Regions from separate parts of the Pectobacterium odoriferum genome, predicted to be linked through region 2. Evidence: predicted binding sites of a transcription regulator. Region 2 holds the regulator's gene; each other region holds the start of a gene.

Region 1 (4,725 bases), 1.2 Mb from region 2:
CACCCCGACGACGGCAGCCGCCTGTGCAATGTTGGACAGTGCGATGAGCGGCCAGACGGGGGTGCCGCCCATGCTTTGAATCATCTGCATATCAATCGCTAACGTTGTTTGGTGCACGCCCGTGATGACCAGCGGCGCATACAGGAACCCAAACAGCGCGGCGCCAATGGGAGCGAAGCTGCCTGTCATCACAGCCTTAACGGCCCAGGCGACGCCATCGCCAATCATACGACCAAACGGGCCAATCAACGTGTGTGCCAGGAAAACGGCCAGAATGAGCGAGGTTACGGGCACGACCACCAGATAGAGGTAATCCGGCACGATTTTTTTCAGCCGCGTTTCGATCAGGGCCAGCGCCATCCCGGCCAAGACGGACGGAATGACCTGTGCCTGATAGCCTATCTTCTCGATCGTGAACCAGCCGAAATTCCACACTTCAGGCGTTTGCTGACCGATGAGGTAGGCGTTCATTAGCTGTGGCGATACCAGCGTGATACCGAGCACGATGCCGAGGATGGGCGTGCCGCCCATTTTGCGTACGGTTGACCAGCAGACCGCAACGGGAAGATAGAAGAAGATGGCTTCGCCCAGCAGCCAGAGGAAATCGTAGATGGTTTGCCAGGTCGGGTAGAGCTGTACCAGCGTTTGCCCGTCGCGCATCGGAATATCGCCAATTACGTTACGTGCGCCGAGGATCAAGCCCCCGCTGATGAGCGCGGGAAGCAGCGGAAAAAAGATCTCGGCAAAATGTGAAATGCTGCGTTCAAACCAGCTCATGTTCTGGCGAGCGGCGACTTTGGCTTCTTCTTTATTAATCTCGCCTTTTCCCGTGGTGGCGAGCAGCGCTTTGTAATATTCATCCACGTTGGTGCCGATCACGACCTGAAATTGTCCGGCGTTGGTAAAACACCCTTTAACAATACGCAGCTCTTCAATGTTCTTGGGATGGGCTTTGGATGAGTCGTGCAAGACGAAGCGGAGACGAGTAATGCAGTGCGTGACCGCCGCGATGTTCTCACGCCCGCCGACCAGTTCGATCAGACGGTCAATATCCTGTTGTTTAACTTTACTCATAGTCATGTCCTTTTTATCTTTTTGCGCAGACGTCGGGGACGCGAAGTAAGTACAAAAAAGCATAGTCTGTTAACGGTGGTTTTGCCGTGAAAGGAAAATGCATTGAGCTGTTTTTAAAAGAGAATGTTCAGGCATGCGGTGTACTGCACAAATCTGCGACGTGTGGGTAGACAAAAAGGAAAGGGGAATGAACAGGGTGTGAGAGAGGATGAAAAAACAAAAGCCGCCTGTAGGAGGCGGCTTCAGAGATTGTTTATATCACAATCAGAACGGGCTGATGATTGACCCAATACGTTCACAGTAACTGACATAAACATCTCCCATTCTTTTAAAGAATTTGCTGATTTTGCGAATCATTTTCATTATCAGGCTCCTCTAACGGGTTAGTTAAATGTGATGTTCATCACGTTTTTAATGTTAGCGAAGATGAAATTGGATTTCAACATTTTTGTGATTTCAGTCACAAAAATATAACGATATGGTAAAGGGAATGCGTCATGAAGAGAAAGAATCTGATGCGCAGCCGGAAGGTCAGCGCATCGGGTAATGGATGGTATTCGGGGGAATATCAGGCAGGATAGCGATAAATATTGTGATCGAACCACTGCTCGCCAATCTGCTCAGCATCTTTCTCCGTATGGTGAAAGCGGAAGCCGAGTCGTTGAGCGACAGCGTTGCTACGCGTATTGGCGGTTGAGGCTCTGATGACGCAGCGGTCAACGAGGCTCGCATTGGTATAGGCCGTTATCAGCGTGCTGACGGCCTGAGAAACGATGCCTTTGCCTTCAAAGGCTTCGGCGATCCAATAGCCAATGACGCCCTCTTTATCCTGAATCGTGTTGAAGGAGACGATGCCAGCCAGCGAGTCGTCCCAGCGGATAAGATACACGGCGGCTGATTTGGCGAGGAATTCTTCTCTGTTGGCGCGAATGGTTTCACGTGTGTCATCGACGGTCTTAACAGAATCCGGCCAGGGTAACGTACGCCGCAGACGCGCTTTTTCCTGCTGAATCAGGGTAAAGAGCGCATCGGCATCGCTTTCTTCCTGAATCGTTAGGCACAAATGGGGCTGATGACGCAATGCATACAATGCATCTGTAAATGACGTATCGGCAAATGGCGTTGCCATAAAATCCCTCCTTTATCCCTGCAACGTACCGTCAACGATCGTGACGCTGTGCCCGCCGATCCACGGTTCATCGTTCAGGTAAGTGACGGTAATCTGGCCATCGCGCTGTAGCATAGTGCCCTGTCGCGCAAGGTAGCTAAGTGGTGCGGTGACGTTATTCGTTGAGTGCTGCTGGCGAAGCAGCGCAGCCAGACAGGCATTGGCGCTGCCGGTAACCGGATCTTCCTTGAGATGGCCGCGTTCGATGTAGAACGCGCGAACTTCATAATCGGCTGGCGTTGCGCCATCGTATGGGCCATAGATGGCGATGCCATTGGTCTGGCTGAGGTTTTGCACAACTGCGAGTGCCTCTGCATCCGGTGTGATGTTCAGGCAGGTGTCGGCGCTGTCTACGCGAATCACGAGCCAGCGAATGCCCATGTGTACCGCGGTGGGCGGGTAGCGGGTATCGATAGCGGCACGATCAAAACCAGCAATGCCCAGCGTTTTTTCCAGCAGTGGCAGGTGTTCACCGTCAAAGGGAACGAGGGTGGCCTGAGGCGCGTGAAAAGCGAGGCTCTTATCCTCACCGATGTTGATCGGCACGAGGCCAATACCGCATTGTTGCACCAACTGGCCCGGAGATTTAGGACGCAATCCTTCTTCCAGCAGGGCATGTGCGGTGCCTAGCGTAGGGTGTCCGGCAAAGGACAGCTCCGATTCTGGCGTAAAAATGCGGACGTGGTAATCCGCTAAAGGATCGGTGGCTGGCAGGACGAACGTGGTTTCTGACAGGTTTGTCCAGCGAGCGATCTCCTGCATTTGCGCATCGGTTAATCCCTTTGCCTCCATAATGACGGCAAGCGGATTGCCCTTGAAAGGCTGCTGGGTGAAAACGTCGACCTGTTTGAAACGACGTAGTATAGGCATCGCATTTCTCTCCTGTATGCGCTATCGCTTAAATATTACTCAAAACTAACCGCGATCCTATCGCGCGCTTGTGGCATAATGCGCGCCAAATCACATTCCGACTCGAGTATAAGTGCTGTGTTAAGTACCAACAATATCACCATGCAGTTCGGCAGCAAGCCGTTGTTTGAAAACATTTCCGTTAAATTTGGCGGCGGCAACCGTTACGGTTTGATTGGCGCGAATGGTTGCGGAAAATCCACATTCATGAAGATTCTCGGCGGCGATCTGGTGCCGAGCGGCGGTAACGTCTTCCTCGATCCTAATGAACGTCTGGGTAAACTGCGTCAGGATCAGTTCGCTTTTGAAAAATACAGCGTGCTGGATACCGTGATCATGGGCCACGGTGAGCTGTGGGCGGTAAAAGAAGAGCGCGATCGTATCTATTCATTGGCTGAAATGAGCGAAGCCGACGGCTATAAAGTTGCCGATCTGGAAGTGCAATACGGTGAGATGGATGGCTACAGCGCAGAATCACGCGCGGGCGAATTGTTGCTGGGCGTGGGGATTCCCGTTGAGCAGCACTATGGCTTGATGAGTGAAATTGCTCCCGGTTGGAAGCTGCGTGTCCTGTTGGCGCAGGCGCTGTTTGCCGATCCCGATATCCTGCTGCTCGACGAACCCACCAACAACCTGGATATCGATACGATCCGTTGGCTGGAGCAGGTGCTGAACGAGCGTAACAGCACCATGATCATCATCTCGCATGACCGTCACTTCCTGAACATGGTCTGTACGCACATGGCGGATTTGGACTACGGCGAGCTGCGTATTTATCCCGGCAACTATGATGAATACATGACGGCAGCGACGCAGGCTCGTGAGCGTTTACTGTCCGATAACGCCAAGAAGAAAGCGCAGATTTCCGAACTGCAATCGTTCGTCAGCCGCTTTAGCGCCAACGCCTCTAAATCCAAGCAGGCGACATCGCGTGCGCGCCAGATCGATAAAATCCAGCTGGATGAAGTGAAAGCGTCCAGCCGTCAAAACCCGTTTATCCGTTTTGATCAGGATAAGAAACTATTCCGTAATGCGCTGGAAGTTGAAGCGTTGAGCAAAGGTTTTGATAATGCTCCGCTGTTTAGCAAGCTGGGTTTGATGGTCGAAGTGGGTGAAAAAGTTGCTATTTTGGGTGCCAACGGTATCGGTAAATCGACATTGCTGAAAACGCTGGTCGGTGATTTCGAACCGGATAGCGGCACCGTGAAATGGTCTGAAAACTCAAAAATTGGCTACTACGCGCAGGATCACGAATACGAATTCGATGAGACGCTGACCGTTTTTGATTGGATGAGCCAGTGGAAACAGGAAAAAGACGACGAGCAAGCCGTGCGCAGTGTACTCGGTCGTTTGCTGTTCAGCCAGGATGATATCAAGAAGAAAGTGAAGGTGTTATCCGGTGGTGAAAAAGGCCGCATGCTGTTCGGTAAGCTGATGATGCAGCGTCCGAATATTCTGGTGATGGATGAACCGACCAACCACCTTGATATGGAATCCATTGAATCGCTGAATATGGCGCTGGAAATGTACGAAGGGACGCTGCTGTTCGTCTCTCATGACCGTGAATTTGTCAG
Region 2 (4,725 bases):
CGCCTGAGCGATTGGTCATTTCACCTGGCCCTTGTACGCCGGATGAGGCGGGCATTTCGCTAGCTGCTATCCGTCACTTTGCCGATAAACTGCCTATTCTGGGCGTGTGTCTTGGCCATCAGGCGATGGGGCAGGCGTTCGGCGCGCGTGTGGTGCGAGCACGGCAGGTCATGCACGGGAAAACCTCAACGATTGCGCATAGCGATACGGGGGTTTTCGCGGGGCTGGCTCACCCTTTGACGGTCACCCGCTATCATTCACTCATTATTGATGCCGCATCACTGCCTGATTGCTTTGAGATCACGGCTTGGAGCGAACATGAAGGCAAGCGTGATGAGATTATGGGGATTCGCCATCGCGCATTGCCGTTGGAAGGGGTGCAATTTCACCCAGAGAGCATTCTTAGCCAGCAAGGGCATCAGCTTTTGGATAATTTCCTTAAAATTTAGCCATATAGAAAGTTATTCTCTTCAGTAGCTGATTTAATATTGCCTGGAATTGATTTTTTATGCATATTTATTGACTATATTTTCATTTCGACATGATGGACAGCAGAGTGAGGCAGCAAATGGTAGCAGAGCAGAAAGCAGTGACACGGGATACTCACGATAAAGTGATTTTGCCGGTTTATGCACCCGCGAAGTTTGTACCTGTGAAAGGTAAAGGGAGCCGCGTCTGGGATCAGGAAGGCCGCGAGTATATCGATTTCTCCGGCGGTATTGCGGTCACGGCGTTGGGCCACTGCCATCCTGCATTGGTGAACGCGTTGCAGCAGCAGGGTGAAAAGCTGTGGCACACCAGCAATATTTTCACTAATGAGCCTGCGCTACGCCTCGCCAGCAAATTGATTGATGCCACTTTTGCCGACCGCGTGTTCTTTGTTAACTCCGGCGCTGAGGCTAACGAAGCCGCCTTTAAGCTGGCGCGTCACTATGCGGTTAAACGCCATAGTCCGTATAAAACCAAGATCATCGCCTTCTACAATGCGTTCCATGGCCGGACGCTGTTCACCGTCTCGGTTGGCGGACAGCCTAAATATGCTGATGGTTTCGGGCCTAAACCTGCGGACATTGTCCATGTTCCCTTCAACGATCTGGCTGCGGTGAAAGCAGTGATGGACGATCACACCTGTGCGGTCGTGCTGGAGCCGATTCAGGGCGAGGGTGGAATTACGCCTGCGACGCCTGAGTTTTTACAAGGCGTGCGCGATCTGTGCGATCAGCACAAGGCGCTGCTGGTATTTGATGAAGTGCAGAGCGGGATGGGGCGTACCGGTAAATTATTCAGCTACATGCATTACGGTATTACGCCGGATATTCTCACAACGGCTAAAGCATTGGGCGGCGGGTTCCCGATTAGTGCGATGCTGACGACGGAAGAGATCGCATCGGCCATGACGGTTGGGGTACACGGCACCACCTATGGCGGCAACCCGTTGGCCTGTGCGGTGGCGGAAGCCGCGCTGGATATCATTAACACGCCGGACGTGTTGTCAGGCGTGGCGGATCGTCACGATCGCTTTGTCAGTGAGCTTGAGAAAATCAATCAGCAGTACGGTGTATTCGAACAGGTTCGCGGTATGGGGCTGCTGCTGGGTGCAGAACTGAAACCGCAATGGCACGGTCGCGCGGGCGAGTTCCTGGCTGCCGCAACGGCCCAGGGGCTTATGGTACTGATGGCTGGGCCTAACGTGATCCGCTTTGTACCGTCTTTGATCATTGATGAAGACGATATTGCGCAGGGGATGGCGAAGTTCGCCAAAGCCGTCGCGCAGGTCGTTAACACAGCAAACTGATTACGCTCCCAAAAGCGCAGTGATAAAAAAACGTAGAGAACGTTTTTCAACGTCGCTTGCGACGGCCCGTAAGGGTGGCGGCAGGGATGGCACGGCATAAAAAAAGCGTGAGGCCGAGGCTTCACGCTTTTTTATTGGTAGGGTACCGCGACAGGGGTTTAGCGAGTGCCGTAAACGACAATCGTTTTACCGTGTGCAGAGATCAGGTTCTGGTCTTCTAACATTTTCAGAATGCGGCCCACGGTTTCACGCGAGCAGCCAACGATTTGCCCAATTTCCTGACGGGTAATTTTAATTTGCATGCCATCTGGATGCGTCATGGCATCAGGTTGTTTGGCCAGGTTGAGTAGGGTTTGGGCAATACGGCCGGTTACATCAAGGAAGGCGAGGTTGCCGACTTTCTCAGAGGTAACCTGAAGTCTGCTTGCCATTTGCGCAGACAGACGCATGAGAATATCTGGGTTAACCTGGATGAGCTGGCGGAATTTTTTATAGGAAATTTCAGCCACTTCACAGGCGGTTTTTGCCCGAACCCAGGCACTGCGTTCCTGACCTTCTTCAAACAGGCCGAGCTCGCCGATAAAATCGCCCTGATTGAGGTAGGAGAGGATCATTTCCTTGCCTTCTTCATCTTTGATTAGCACTGCGACAGAGCCTTTCACGATGTAGTAAAGTGTTTCTGCTTTTTCACCTTGGTGAATCAGTGTGCTCTTCGATGGATACTTGTGAATATGACAATGGGAAAGGAACCATTCGAGAGTTGGGTCTGTTTGCGGTTTGCCGAGAACCATTCGCTATCATCCTCTGTTGTAATTCACTGCGCAAATTACAGGGGTCAGAGTTCCCTGTACGGCGTGTTTAACTGCTAAAAAATAAAATTCAGTCTAGGCAGAATGACGTCAGGGAATATACTGGAACCACTGTACCCTTGATTTTCCGGTTGCTGCCTTGCCGCATCGTAAACGTGGCTGGGTATATCTGGCCACGTAATCATCTTCTTCGTTTCTGGGTTTGTCCAGAAAAGGTCTATTCTATTTTCGTTTTAACACAGCTTTAAGGATGTGTCTTGTGTTGTCTCGCTTCAGCATGACAAAGCTCTGATTAACGCTGATTTTTGTACAGTAACGATATAAATTTTCAAAAAAATTTTAGTGGAGAGGCATCATGCAGGCTCGGGTAAAATGGGTTGAAGGCTTAACGTTTTTGGGCGAATCCGCATCAGGGCATCAGATATTGATGGACGGCAATTCTGGCGATAAAGCGCCCAGTCCGATGGAAATGGTATTGATGTCCGTAGGAGGATGCAGCGCGATTGACGTGGTGTCGATTCTGCAAAAAGGTCGCAACGATGTGGCGGATTGTGAGGTGAAATTAACGTCAGAGCGTCGGTCTGACGCGCCGCGTTTATTTACCCACATCAATCTGCATTTTATCGTGACGGGAAAAGGATTGACTGACAAAGCTGTCGAGCGAGCTGTCGCCCTGTCGGCGGAAAAGTACTGTTCTGTGGCACTGATGCTGGGCAAAGCCGTTGAGGTGACGCATAGCCACGAAGTTAGGGTGCTGGCTTAATCTCTCTCTGGGCACGACACTACCGTGCCCGGTTTCGCTTATTCGATCGTTTTCCCTTCGATTAACCGCTGCACCAGTGGCGCCATAATCAATTCCATCGCCAAGCCCATCTTCCCGCCGGGAACGACTAGCGTGTTGATATGGGAGATAAACGACCCCTGCAACATGGCGAGCAGATAGGGATAATCAATATTATCCAATCCCTGAAAGTGAATCACGACGAAGCTTTCGTCCAGTGAGGGAATCGACTTGGCGGCGAACGGGTTGGAGGTGTCCACGGTAGGCACGCGCTGGAAGTTGATGTGTGTGCGAGAAAACTGTGGCGTGATATAGGTGATGTAGTCTTCCATCGAGCGAACGACGGAATCCATCACCGCTTCACGCGAGTGGCCGCGCTCATTAACGTCACGAATCAGCTTTTGAATCCATTCCAGATTGACGATTGGCACTACGCCGACGAGCAAATCGACATGCTGTGCCACGTCGTTTTGCTCGGTGACTATGCCACCGTGCAGCCCTTCATAGAACAGGATATCGGTGGGTTCCGGCATCGGCTCCCACGGCGTGAATGTCCCAGGAACCTGATTATAGGGAATTGCTTCATCGTAGGTATGCAGATATTTACGCGTCTGGCCGCGCCCGTGCAGGCCATAGTCGATAAACGACTGTTCCAGCAGGCTGAAATCATTCGCTTCTGGGCCGAAATAGCTGATGTGGCGTCCTGAATCACGCGCTTTACGAATCGCCATATCCATTTCCGGGCGGGTATAGCGGTGAAAGCTATCGCCTTCCAACTGGGCTGCACGCAGATCAAACTGCTGGAAAATCTTACGGAAGGCCAGACTGGTTGTTGTGGTTCCCGCTCCGCTGGAGCCGGTAACCGCAATAATCGGATGCTGATGTGACATAAGGCGCGTGACTCCGTGATCGCGAGGTTCGCATAGACTGGAGGCCTGCGCGTATCCTCAAAAAAGACGTAATTAGTTATCATTGTTAGCATGTTTGGCGCGTTCTTTCACGACTTTTGCCATGCTCAATAAGGGGCATGTCCTCCGGCATTGAGCTGGTTGCGGGGCATGATATTGAGGGTTTCATGTAACTCAGACCACACCAACACCACCTCGCCAGATTGGAGCTGGCTGCGGATATCTTCCACTTTCTGCGCCAGCGATCGCTCCTGTTCGCCGTAATCGGTGCCTTCCCGCAGGACGAAAGATTCGATGATGCTATCCAGTGTTTCTGGATCGAGCTGTTGCCAGGGAATAATCACGCTATTCCTCCTGAATGAAAAGTTCCTGAATAAGAGGTTCCTGAAGAAAAAGAATTAGTGGCATGGTCCAAAAATGGGCTAAGCCAAT
Region 3 (4,725 bases), 110 kb from region 2:
TATTTACGTCAAGCGCAAGATCGCGGACATGCGAATCACGGCTGGCTCGACAGCTGGCACACATTCTCATTTGCCGATTATTACGATCCTGATTTCATGGGATTTTCGGCACTGCGCGTGATTAATGAAGACTATATCGAAGGCGGTCAGGGCTTTGGCACGCATCCGCATAAAGATATGGAAATTCTGACCTATGTGTTGTCCGGTGCGGTTGAACATCAGGACAGCATGGGAAATAAAGAGCAGGTGCCAGCGGGCGAATTCCAGATTATGAGCGCGGGAACGGGTATTCGTCATTCTGAATACAACGCCAGCAAGGACGAGCAACTGCACCTGTATCAAATCTGGATTATCCCAGAAAAAACCGGCCTGACGCCGCGCTACGAGCAGAAGCGCTTTGATGTGCTGCAAGGGCGTCAACTGGTGCTGTCTCCGGATGCGCGTGAAGGCTCGCTGAAGGTCTTTCAGGACATGACGCTGTGGCGCTGGGCGCTGAAAGCGCAGGAGCAATCGGTGTATCAGATTCAGGCTGACCGTCGCGTCTGGGTTCAGGTGGTGCGCGGTACGGTAGAGATTAACGGCCAGAAAGCGGAAACCAGCGATGCGTTTGCCGTGTGGGATGAAACGGCGATCTCCGTACACGCCAGCGAGGACAGCGAAATTCTGCTGTTTGATCTGCCGCCAGTATAATGACGAGTGAGAAAAGTGAAGAAGCTCGCGTAGGAAAAGACGCGGGCTTTTTATTTGTCACTGCCTGACGTCACCATTCAGATTCTGCCTCTTTGCCTTTACTTTCTTTATGCTTTTTTTGTTAGACTTAGCTTACTGTTTTTCAGGCATTTTAGTCGACGATGAAGAAAAAAAGACCCGTTCTCCAGGACGTTGCTGACCGCGTTGGGATTACCAAAATGACGGTAAGCCGTTATTTGCGTAATCCCGCTCAGGTGTCCGCCGCGTTGCAGGAAAAGATCGCTATTGCATTGGATGAGCTGGGCTATATCCCCAATCTCGCGCCGAATATGCTCGCCAGCTCCACCAGCCGGGCGATTGGTGTGCTGCTGCCGTCATTAACCAATCAGGTTTTCGCCGAAGTATTGCGCGGGATTGAACGCACGGCGGAAGCGCACGGCTACCAGACCATGCTGGCGCACTATGGCTATCATCCTGACAGAGAAGAACAGCGTCTGACTTCACTGCTGTCGTATCACATCGATGGGCTTATTCTCGCCGAACGTACCCACACGCCGCGCACGCGCCAGATGCTGGACGTTGCCGGCATCCCGGTAGTCGAGTTGATGGATTCTGTCTCCCCCTGTCTGGATATGGCTGTCGGGTTTGATAACGTAGAAGCCGCGCGGCAGATGACGCTACGTATGGTCGCGTTGGGGCATCGTCATATCGTCTATCTCGGCGCGCGGCAGGATGAGCGTACGATTATGCGCTGCCGAGGCTATGAGCAAGCGATGTGGGAAAGTGAGCTCAAGAGTTATTGCGTGATGAGCGAGCGGGCGTCTTCCTATTCGCTTGGTGGCGAACTGCTGCGGCAGACGCAGGCGGAATACCCGCAGGTCGATAGCGTATTTTGCACCAATGACGACTTAGCCGTCGGTGCGATGTTCGAATGCCAGCGGCAGGGGCTGCGCGTGCCGGATGACATTGGCGTAGCGGGTTTCCACGGGCACGACATTGGTCAGGCGATGGTGCCGAAGCTGGCTAGTGTACTGACGCCGCGTGAACACATGGGGCGCGTCGGCACCGAACAACTGCTGGCTCGTCTGCGGGGCGAGCCAGTCGCACAGGATAGGATCGATGTTGGCTTTACCGTGCTGGACGGTGAAAGCCTCTAAGCGGCGGCGTTAGCCTGCCGCACGCAGTGCTTCAACGCAGCGCTGTACGACGTCCTCTCGGGTGCCGTCAATATCGACTTTCAGGACATCCGGCTCATCGCTGCCCGGTTCTTCCAGCGCATCGAACTGGCTTTTCAGTAGATCTGTCGGCATGAAGTGGCCTGCTCTGGCTTTGTGACGCTCCAGAACCAGCTCAAAGCTGCCTTTCAAATAGATAAACACCATCTTTTCGTTCCCTTCGCGCAGGCGGTCGCGGTAACGCTTTTTCAGTGCGGAACAGACGATGATGCCCGTCTCGTTTTTGTGCGCCAGGCTGTAGGCAACGTCGCTGAGTCGCTCCAGCCACGGTGCGCGGTCGTCGTCATTCAACGGTGTACCACTGGCCATTTTCTGGATATTTGCGCGCGGATGCAGATCGTCGCCGTCAATAAATTTTGCCTGAATGGCGCGGCCAAGTTCAGCGCCAACTGAGGATTTTCCACTGCCTGATACGCCCATCAGAATAATGCTTCGACCTGACATAATTTGATCTCTATCTCAAAATGTAAATTAAATGGTGTTTGATAGTTCCTGATTTTAACATGTTACCCGTATCATGTTACCGGTATCAAATGATGATGTGATACACCTCACAAACAATTAGCCAACCCAGACCGAGTGCCCTAAAGAGATTATTAACGATGACAGAAATCACCTCCGCCTATAGCGCCAGTGTGTTGTTGACCATTGCCGCTGGTGCAGTCGCACTGTTACTGGTGCTGATTATGCGCTTTAAAATCCATGCGTTCCTCGCGCTGACGCTGGTCAGTTTGGTCACCGCGCTGGTAACGAAAACGCCGTACGAAAAGATAGTCCCGACACTGCTGAGCGGTTTCGGTAGCACGCTGGCATCTGTTGCGCTGCTGGTGGGGTTGGGAGCCATGATTGGCCGACTGCTGGAGGTGACCGGGGGGGCTAATGTCTTAGCAGATACCCTGATCAATAAATTTGGTGAACACCGTGCGCCTTTTGCGCTGGGTGTTGCTTCCCTGCTGTTCGGCTTCCCGATCTTTTTTGATGCCGGTCTGGTCGTGATGCTGCCGATTATTTTCAGCGTGGCGAAGCGTTTTGGCGGTTCGACATTAAAATATGCTTTCCCTGCTGCGGGTGCATTTGCGGCAATGCATGCGCTGGTTCCACCCCATCCCGGTCCGGTTGCTGCCAGTGAACTGTTAGGTGCCAACATCGGGTTACTGGTGATCATCGGTACGATCATTGCCCTACCAACCTGGTATTTCGGCGGCTATCTCTATGGCCTGTACGCGGGGAAAAAGTTCGATATCAAGCTGCCTTCCAGCTTCCTCTCTGCGGTTGAAACCGATTCTACGGTTGAACCGCCACGTTTTGCCGTGGTACTGAGCATTCTGCTGCTGCCACTGGTGTTGATCTTCCTTGATACGGGGCTGAATACGCTGACGGTCATGGGGATGGTGAGTGGCGATAATGGCGTAGTACAGTTCTTGCGTATGTTGGGGAAAACGCCGGTTGCGCTATTGATTACGGTGTTCTTTGCGCTGATGGTTTTTAGCGGTCGCAAGAGCGGCTCACATCTTGAAAAAATTTGTGACGGGGCGTTAGGTCCGATTTGTGCCATTATTTTGGTAACGGGTGCAGGTGGGATGTTCGGTGGCGTTCTGCGTTCCAGCGGCATTGGTAATGCGCTGTCAGGCGCACTGGCGGATACGGGAATGCCCGTCATTGTTGCCGCATTTGTGGTATCGATGGCACTTCGCGTAGCGCAGGGGTCTGCCACTGTAGCGCTGACAACCACGGCTGCCTTGATGGCACCAATGGTGGCGGCGACGCCTGGCCTCAGCCAGTTCGATCTGTGCTTTATCGTGGTGGCGATTGCGGGTGGTGCAACCGTGCTGTCGCATGTGAATGACTCGGGTTTCTGGTTGGTCAGTCGTTTCCTCGAAATGGATGAGAAAACGACCCTGAAAACCTGGACGGTGATGGAAACGCTGCTCGGCACCATCGCGTTCCTGATAGCGTTGGTGGGGAGTATTCTCCTCTAATGTTTTTAACCCCCCTTCCTTGTGGAGGGGGCTTTTAGTCACATTTTTTATGCCGACTAAGAGATGGTTTCGTGCGCGATAATGTCGTTATTTTCATGCTACTTCGTAGCACGCGCCCGACATGGGGCGGCTCAAACGCCGCTCGCCCCATGACCCCAGGCTTCTGGCTAAATTATGCCGCTACGCGGTGCCATCGGCGTTCATGACCACCTTTCGAGCCGACGGTGACGCGCTCCCAGCGCGGCACCGTCTTTCGCGGCGTCCCTGCCGCTCACTCGGTGGTCATGCCCACCGCTGCATAATTTTTACGCCGGATAACGTCAACCCCATAATAATTTGCGCATTTATGTATAAGATACAGGGGCCACGATGACGTTATAACTTCATATAAGCCCGCACGCCGTCGAGGAACATCTGCGTCGATAGCATCACCAGAATTAACCCCATCAATTTCTCCAACGCACTCACGCCTTTCTCACCCAGCAAACGCAAGAACACATCGGACATCAACAGGATGATGAAAGAGATCGTCCAGGCGATAAACAGTGCCAGCGTCAGGTGGGGTAACTGATTGGGATACTGGTGGGAAAGCAGCATTAGCGCCGCGAGAATCGACGGCCCCGCGACCAGCGGAATCGCCATTGGCACCAAAAACGGCTCTTCTCCGGCTGGCAGACCGCTGCTATTGCCTTCCTGCGAAGGGAAAATCATACGAATCGCGATGAGGAACAGTACGATACCGCCGGAAATCGACACGGTTTCGGTGCGCAGATTCAGGAACGCCAGAATGTGTTCACCGGCGAACAGAAAAATCAGCATCA
Region 4 (4,725 bases), 1.8 Mb from region 2:
CCGCCAGTTGGCGAGTGAACAGCTGGCAATCGCCCGTCTCATCATGCGGTAAACGCAGCCCACCAGTCAGTTTTCCCGCCACGTTCGCCAGCGCGGGTTCAACCGAGGCAAGCTCATGGCGAGTCAACAGTTGATACGGTACGCCAGCCTCTTCCAGCACGGCGATATCCCGTGTCGCATTGTCATATTGCTGTTCAGTGCGAAACAGTTGCAGCGTTCCACCTTGCCGCCCCTCGTACTGGATACCGATATCCTGCCGCAGCGCTTGCAAACAGTCGCGGCTGTATTCCGCCAGACGCACCATCCGCGCTTTATTGGTTTTATAGTGGCGCGCATCGCAGTTGATCAACATTTGCCACATCCAGCAAAGCTGCGCGGCCGTAAAGTCTGGCCGGATGGCCAGCGGTGCATGGCGCTGAAACATCCACTTTATCGCTTTCAGCGGTATGCCCGGCGCAGCCCAAGGCGCGGCATAGCCAGGGGAAATTTGTCCGGCATTCCCGGCGCTGGTTTCCAACGCGGGCTCCGGTTGCCTATCGATAACGGTAACATCATGCCCTGCCTGCGCAAGATACCAAGCAGTACTTACGCCAACGACGCCACTTCCCAGAATCACAACCCGCATGCTACCGCTCTCCCTTTCTCTCCGTTAAAAACCGTCTAATCTACTGGAAAAATGCTTATTTAATGGAATAAAACACTAGTTAAAAGATAAAACTGAAGACTACTCTAGCATTTGGGAAGGAATTGTCACCCGCCTCGACGATAACATTTATCTATCCCCGTCATACTTCAAGTTGCATGTGCGTTGGCTGCGTTCACTCACCCGAATCACTTACTCAAGTAAGTTCATCGGGATTCCTTCTCTTGCCGCCTTCCTGAAACTCGAATTATTTAGGGTATATTGTTCTCTTATCTATTCATCACTGATGATCGTAACGAAATAACTGTGAAATCATTCACAAAATGCGTATTCACTCTTTAGCTGAAAAGATAAAGAAGAATAAAAAAGATGAAAATGTTAAATGCCTAATGAATTAACAAGTTAGTTAATTTGCTTATTTTAAAATCGTGACAATCATCACAATAATTGAATTAACGACATCACTGTCAAGACATTCAGCCCCGTAATTAAATACAAATTTGCGACATTCATCAAAAAAACGCCTTATCAGTTTAATAACATTGTGTTCACACGGTGGTTATTCATATTTCCAGAGGGCGACGATGAAAATTGGATTAGTCATTAGCGGCGGCGACGTTAGCGGAATAAATAACTTCATCTTTCAGGTGAATAGAATGACTGCCTCCGACATCGTCATTTTCGATGGTGGAATTAATGGCCTTATCGATAACTGCTGTAAAGTGCTCACTCGCCGTGATTTGGTGGATTATTCCCTCTCAGCAATGCCCCTGATTACTTCAGGGAGAAAAACCGGAAAATGTAGAAAAACAGACTATGAGCACATCGTCAAAAACATTCAAAAACAAAAACTCGATGCGCTCATTATGGCGGGAGGAGATGGCTCATTCCAATTTCTAAAAAAACTCAGTCACTATGGTATTCATTGCTATGGCGTAGGAATGACAATTGATAATGATATTTCAGGGAACCGCTATACGATCGGTTTTTCTACCGCCTGCGAGCAGGTAATGAGTGAAGTAGAGAAATTGCGAAATACAGGCCGTGGACTACAAGGGCGGGTATTCATGATTGAATTACTCGGCGGTTATTGTGGCGAATTGACATTGCAGGCGGCATTAAAGAGCAACGCAGATATCGCACTCATTCCAGAATCACCGTGGGATATTGAACAATTATCACAATGTATTCGGGATAAAATCGCGGAACAAAACAGCGTAATCATTTTATGCTCTGAAGGTTATACCCATGAATATACTCCTGGCTTTCAGGGCGCTATCGACACCATTATCAAGAAACTAGAGCATAAGATTGGCATCCGTATCCGAAAAACCATTTTGGGATATGGTTTACGAAATGGCGCGCCCACTGGGGAAGAAATTATTCAGGGCATCCTGTTAGCAGAAGAAGTAGTTCGGTGTATTAATACCGGACTAACCAATAAAATCATCATTATCAATAATAACAACAAAGCCATTCCTATCGATCTGGAGGATTCCGAACGACGTTTGATTGATGTCGACAGTCACTATTATAAGCTCGCGAAAGCTCATCACCTGATATGAGGCCATGATTATGTTGAAAGTACTTTGCGTTTGCGGCTGTGGATTAGGTTCCAGTTTCGCTATCGAAATGAGTGCGAAATCCGTACTAAAAAAACTAGGAATTGATGCAGAAATAAATCACACCACGATTTCAGAAGCTTCTGCTTTCAATTATGACGTTATTTTAACCCAGAAAATATTTGCTGACATCCTGAATAGCGATGCCAGTGAAGATGAGAAAAAAAGAATCATCATTCTTAATAAATTGACCGACAAAGATGAAATAGAAGAAAAAATTTTAGCGTATATCCAGGCTCATCAATAGCATGAGGTGAAAAATGAACACCGTTATCAATTTCATTGTGAAAGACTTATTAGGCCAGGCATCCATATTAATCGCGCTGATCGCCATGATCGGGTTGATTTTGCAGAAGAAATCGGTAGGAAAAACTGCCGAGGGGACGTTCAAGACACTGCTGGGTTTCCTCATCATGATGGCAGGGATTAACATCATCGTTGATACCCTGACGTATTTGAACAGCATCTTTACCCAAGGCTTTGGCATGAAAGGCTACATCACCGATGTTGCCGCCATCGCTGGGTTGGCAAACCGCGAGCTCGGATCAGAAGTCGCGTTGACGCTCATGGTGATCTTTGCCGTTAACATCCTTATCGCGCGAATCACCCCCTTTAAATATATCTTCCTGACGGGGCAAGCTCTGCTGTGGATGGCAACAATCGGTACCGTGATCGGCTATAAATCGGGCTTGACCGGCGCGACGCTGATCTTAACTGGAGGCATATTTGGCGGCATTATGGCGGTCCTGATGCCAGCGCTGGCACAGCCGATTGTCCGTAAAATCACGAATTCCGATGATGTTGCGCTGGGACATTTTTGTACCATCGGGTATTTGGTGCAGGCTGCCGTCGCTCGGGTCGTCGGTAAAAACTCCAAATCTACGGAAGACTTAACGCTGCCTGATAACTTCAAATTCTTGCAGGATACCTATCTGTCGATGGCCGTCGTCATGGTGCCGATGTATCTCATCCCCGCCGTGGCGGCAGGACCGGCCTACATCGCCCAGTACGCCAACGGCGTGAACTATCTGATGTATTCCTTCATGCAATCCATGCAGTTTGTCGCAGGCGTTTTCGTTCTCTACAGCGGTGTACGTCTGCTGCTTAATGAGCTGGTTCCCGCCTTTCGAGGTATCGCCATGCGTCTGGTACCTAACGCCAAACCCGCGTTGGATTGCCCGGTGCTCTTCCCTTATGCGCCGAACGCCGTGATTGTCGGGTTCCTCGCGACCACCGTCGGTTCCATTCTGGGGATGCTGATCTTCCCGATGTTTGGGCTGGCAATGATTTTGCCGGGTTTATTGACCAACTTCTTTGCGGGCGGAACAGCCGGTATTTTCGGTAACGCGTTGGGGGGACGACGTGGTGCCGTCATCGGCGGTGTCGTTCATGGCCTTTTCATTACGCTATTGCCCGCCATTCTGGTGCCATTGCTGGAAATTTTCGGCTTTACCGGCGTCACCTTCAGTGATTCCGATGTCATCAGCACTGGCCTGATATTAGGACACGCTTTCCAGCAAGACTGGTTATTTGTCGCCGCCTTTGTCGCGTTTGTTGCATTCATTGCTTTTATTGCGAACCGTAAACTCTCGCAATAGCGTACTGGCCTGTCGTCATGATGCAAATAGCTTAAGGAGTCACTATGTTTTCTCTACTCAAACGCTTTTTATCCCCTAGCCCCTCATCCGACCATCGCGATAATACGGATGACAAGCGCGTCAGAGAAATTGAGGAAGAATTAGCGGAGCTTGAATCTCGTTTAGCACAAGAACCGGGTCATAGTGAAACGCAAAAAATGCTAATGATTAAATACAATCAGGCCATTCAACTATTTTCTTCGCATCCTGACTATCGGGAGCGCGTTGATCGTATTTTTATTCAGATAGATGAACTCAGAAACACCATTCGGAAAAATATATGAGGTTTTATGAGCATAAAAAATTTCCTTTTGCAGCACAATTGCATTCAACTCGGCGTGATATGTAAGACATGGGAAGACGCTATTTATTGTGCCGCACAACCATTAATCAGCGCGGGGTGTATTACGAAGGCGTATCCCATCGCGGTGATAGAAAACACGAAGGAATACGGCCCTTATTATGTATTTGATGAAGGCATCGCTATTCCCCATGCGCGCCCTGAATGTGGCGTTCGGGAGAATTGTTTTAGTTTGCTGACGTTACAGACGCCGCTCTCTATTCATGGAAGTGAACCGGTGGATATTTTAATTATGTTTGGTGGGGTTAACAGTGATGCGCATATTACGGAAGGTATCGCCTCAATCATCAATTTATTAGAAAAGGACGACATGCTCTCTCGTATTCGATGTGCCACTACGTCAGATGATATTGTCGGGGTATTATGAAAAAACTTATTTTAGTAAATGGCATCCCTGCATCAGGGAAAAGCACGGTAGCACGTATCATTGCGGATGAATTGAATCTCCCACGGTTAAGCCTC

The links. Region 2 encodes CRP, which controls carbon source genes, mostly activating them, when cyclic AMP is high. Its sites were predicted from a motif close to ATGTGANNNNNNTCACAT; they were not measured.
Region 1: a site for CRP is predicted at 3,191-3,208, ahead of EO763_RS14565 (ABC-F family ATPase). Genes of this name have one in related genera too.
Region 3: a site for CRP is predicted at 2,465-2,482, ahead of EO763_RS20460 (GntP family permease). Genes of this name have one in related genera too.
Region 4: a site for CRP is predicted at 1,144-1,161, ahead of EO763_RS11455 (6-phosphofructokinase). Genes of this name have one in related genera too.

The regions. Positions count from the first base shown of each region.
Region 1 covers NZ_CP034938.1:3,243,550-3,248,274, reverse strand. The annotation lists gene treB (PTS trehalose transporter subunit IIBC) at 1-1,074, opposite strand, end outside; gene EO763_RS14575 (GNAT family N-acetyltransferase) at 1,643-2,203, opposite strand; gene EO763_RS14570 (PhzF family phenazine biosynthesis protein) at 2,216-3,112, opposite strand; gene EO763_RS14565 (ABC-F family ATPase) at 3,230-4,725, shown strand, end outside.
Region 2 covers NZ_CP034938.1:4,423,850-4,428,574, reverse strand. The annotation lists gene EO763_RS20030 (aminodeoxychorismate synthase component II) at 1-449, shown strand, start outside; gene argD (bifunctional acetylornithine/succinyldiaminopimelate transaminase) at 569-1,795, shown strand; gene crp (cAMP-activated global transcriptional regulator CRP) at 1,954-2,586, opposite strand; gene EO763_RS20015 (OsmC family protein) at 2,960-3,367, shown strand; gene EO763_RS20010 (phosphoribulokinase) at 3,406-4,275, opposite strand; gene EO763_RS20005 (YheU family protein) at 4,401-4,637, opposite strand; gene EO763_RS20000 (hydrolase) at 4,634-4,725, opposite strand, start outside.
Region 3 covers NZ_CP034938.1:4,535,991-4,540,715, reverse strand. The annotation lists gene EO763_RS20475 (pirin family protein) at 1-690, shown strand, start outside; gene gntR (gluconate operon transcriptional repressor GntR) at 852-1,847, shown strand; gene EO763_RS20465 (gluconokinase) at 1,857-2,369, opposite strand; gene EO763_RS20460 (GntP family permease) at 2,528-3,904, shown strand; gene EO763_RS20455 (YhgN family NAAT transporter) at 4,280-4,725, opposite strand, start outside.
Region 4 covers NZ_CP034938.1:2,585,863-2,590,587, forward strand. The annotation lists gene EO763_RS11450 (D-amino acid dehydrogenase) at 1-625, opposite strand, end outside; gene EO763_RS11455 (6-phosphofructokinase) at 1,228-2,208, shown strand; gene EO763_RS11460 (PTS sugar transporter subunit IIB) at 2,219-2,512, shown strand; gene EO763_RS11465 (PTS sugar transporter subunit IIC) at 2,526-3,863, shown strand; gene EO763_RS11470 (hypothetical protein) at 3,908-4,186, shown strand; gene EO763_RS11475 (PTS sugar transporter subunit IIA) at 4,193-4,630, shown strand; gene EO763_RS11480 (P-loop nucleotide/nucleoside kinase family protein) at 4,627-4,725, shown strand, end outside.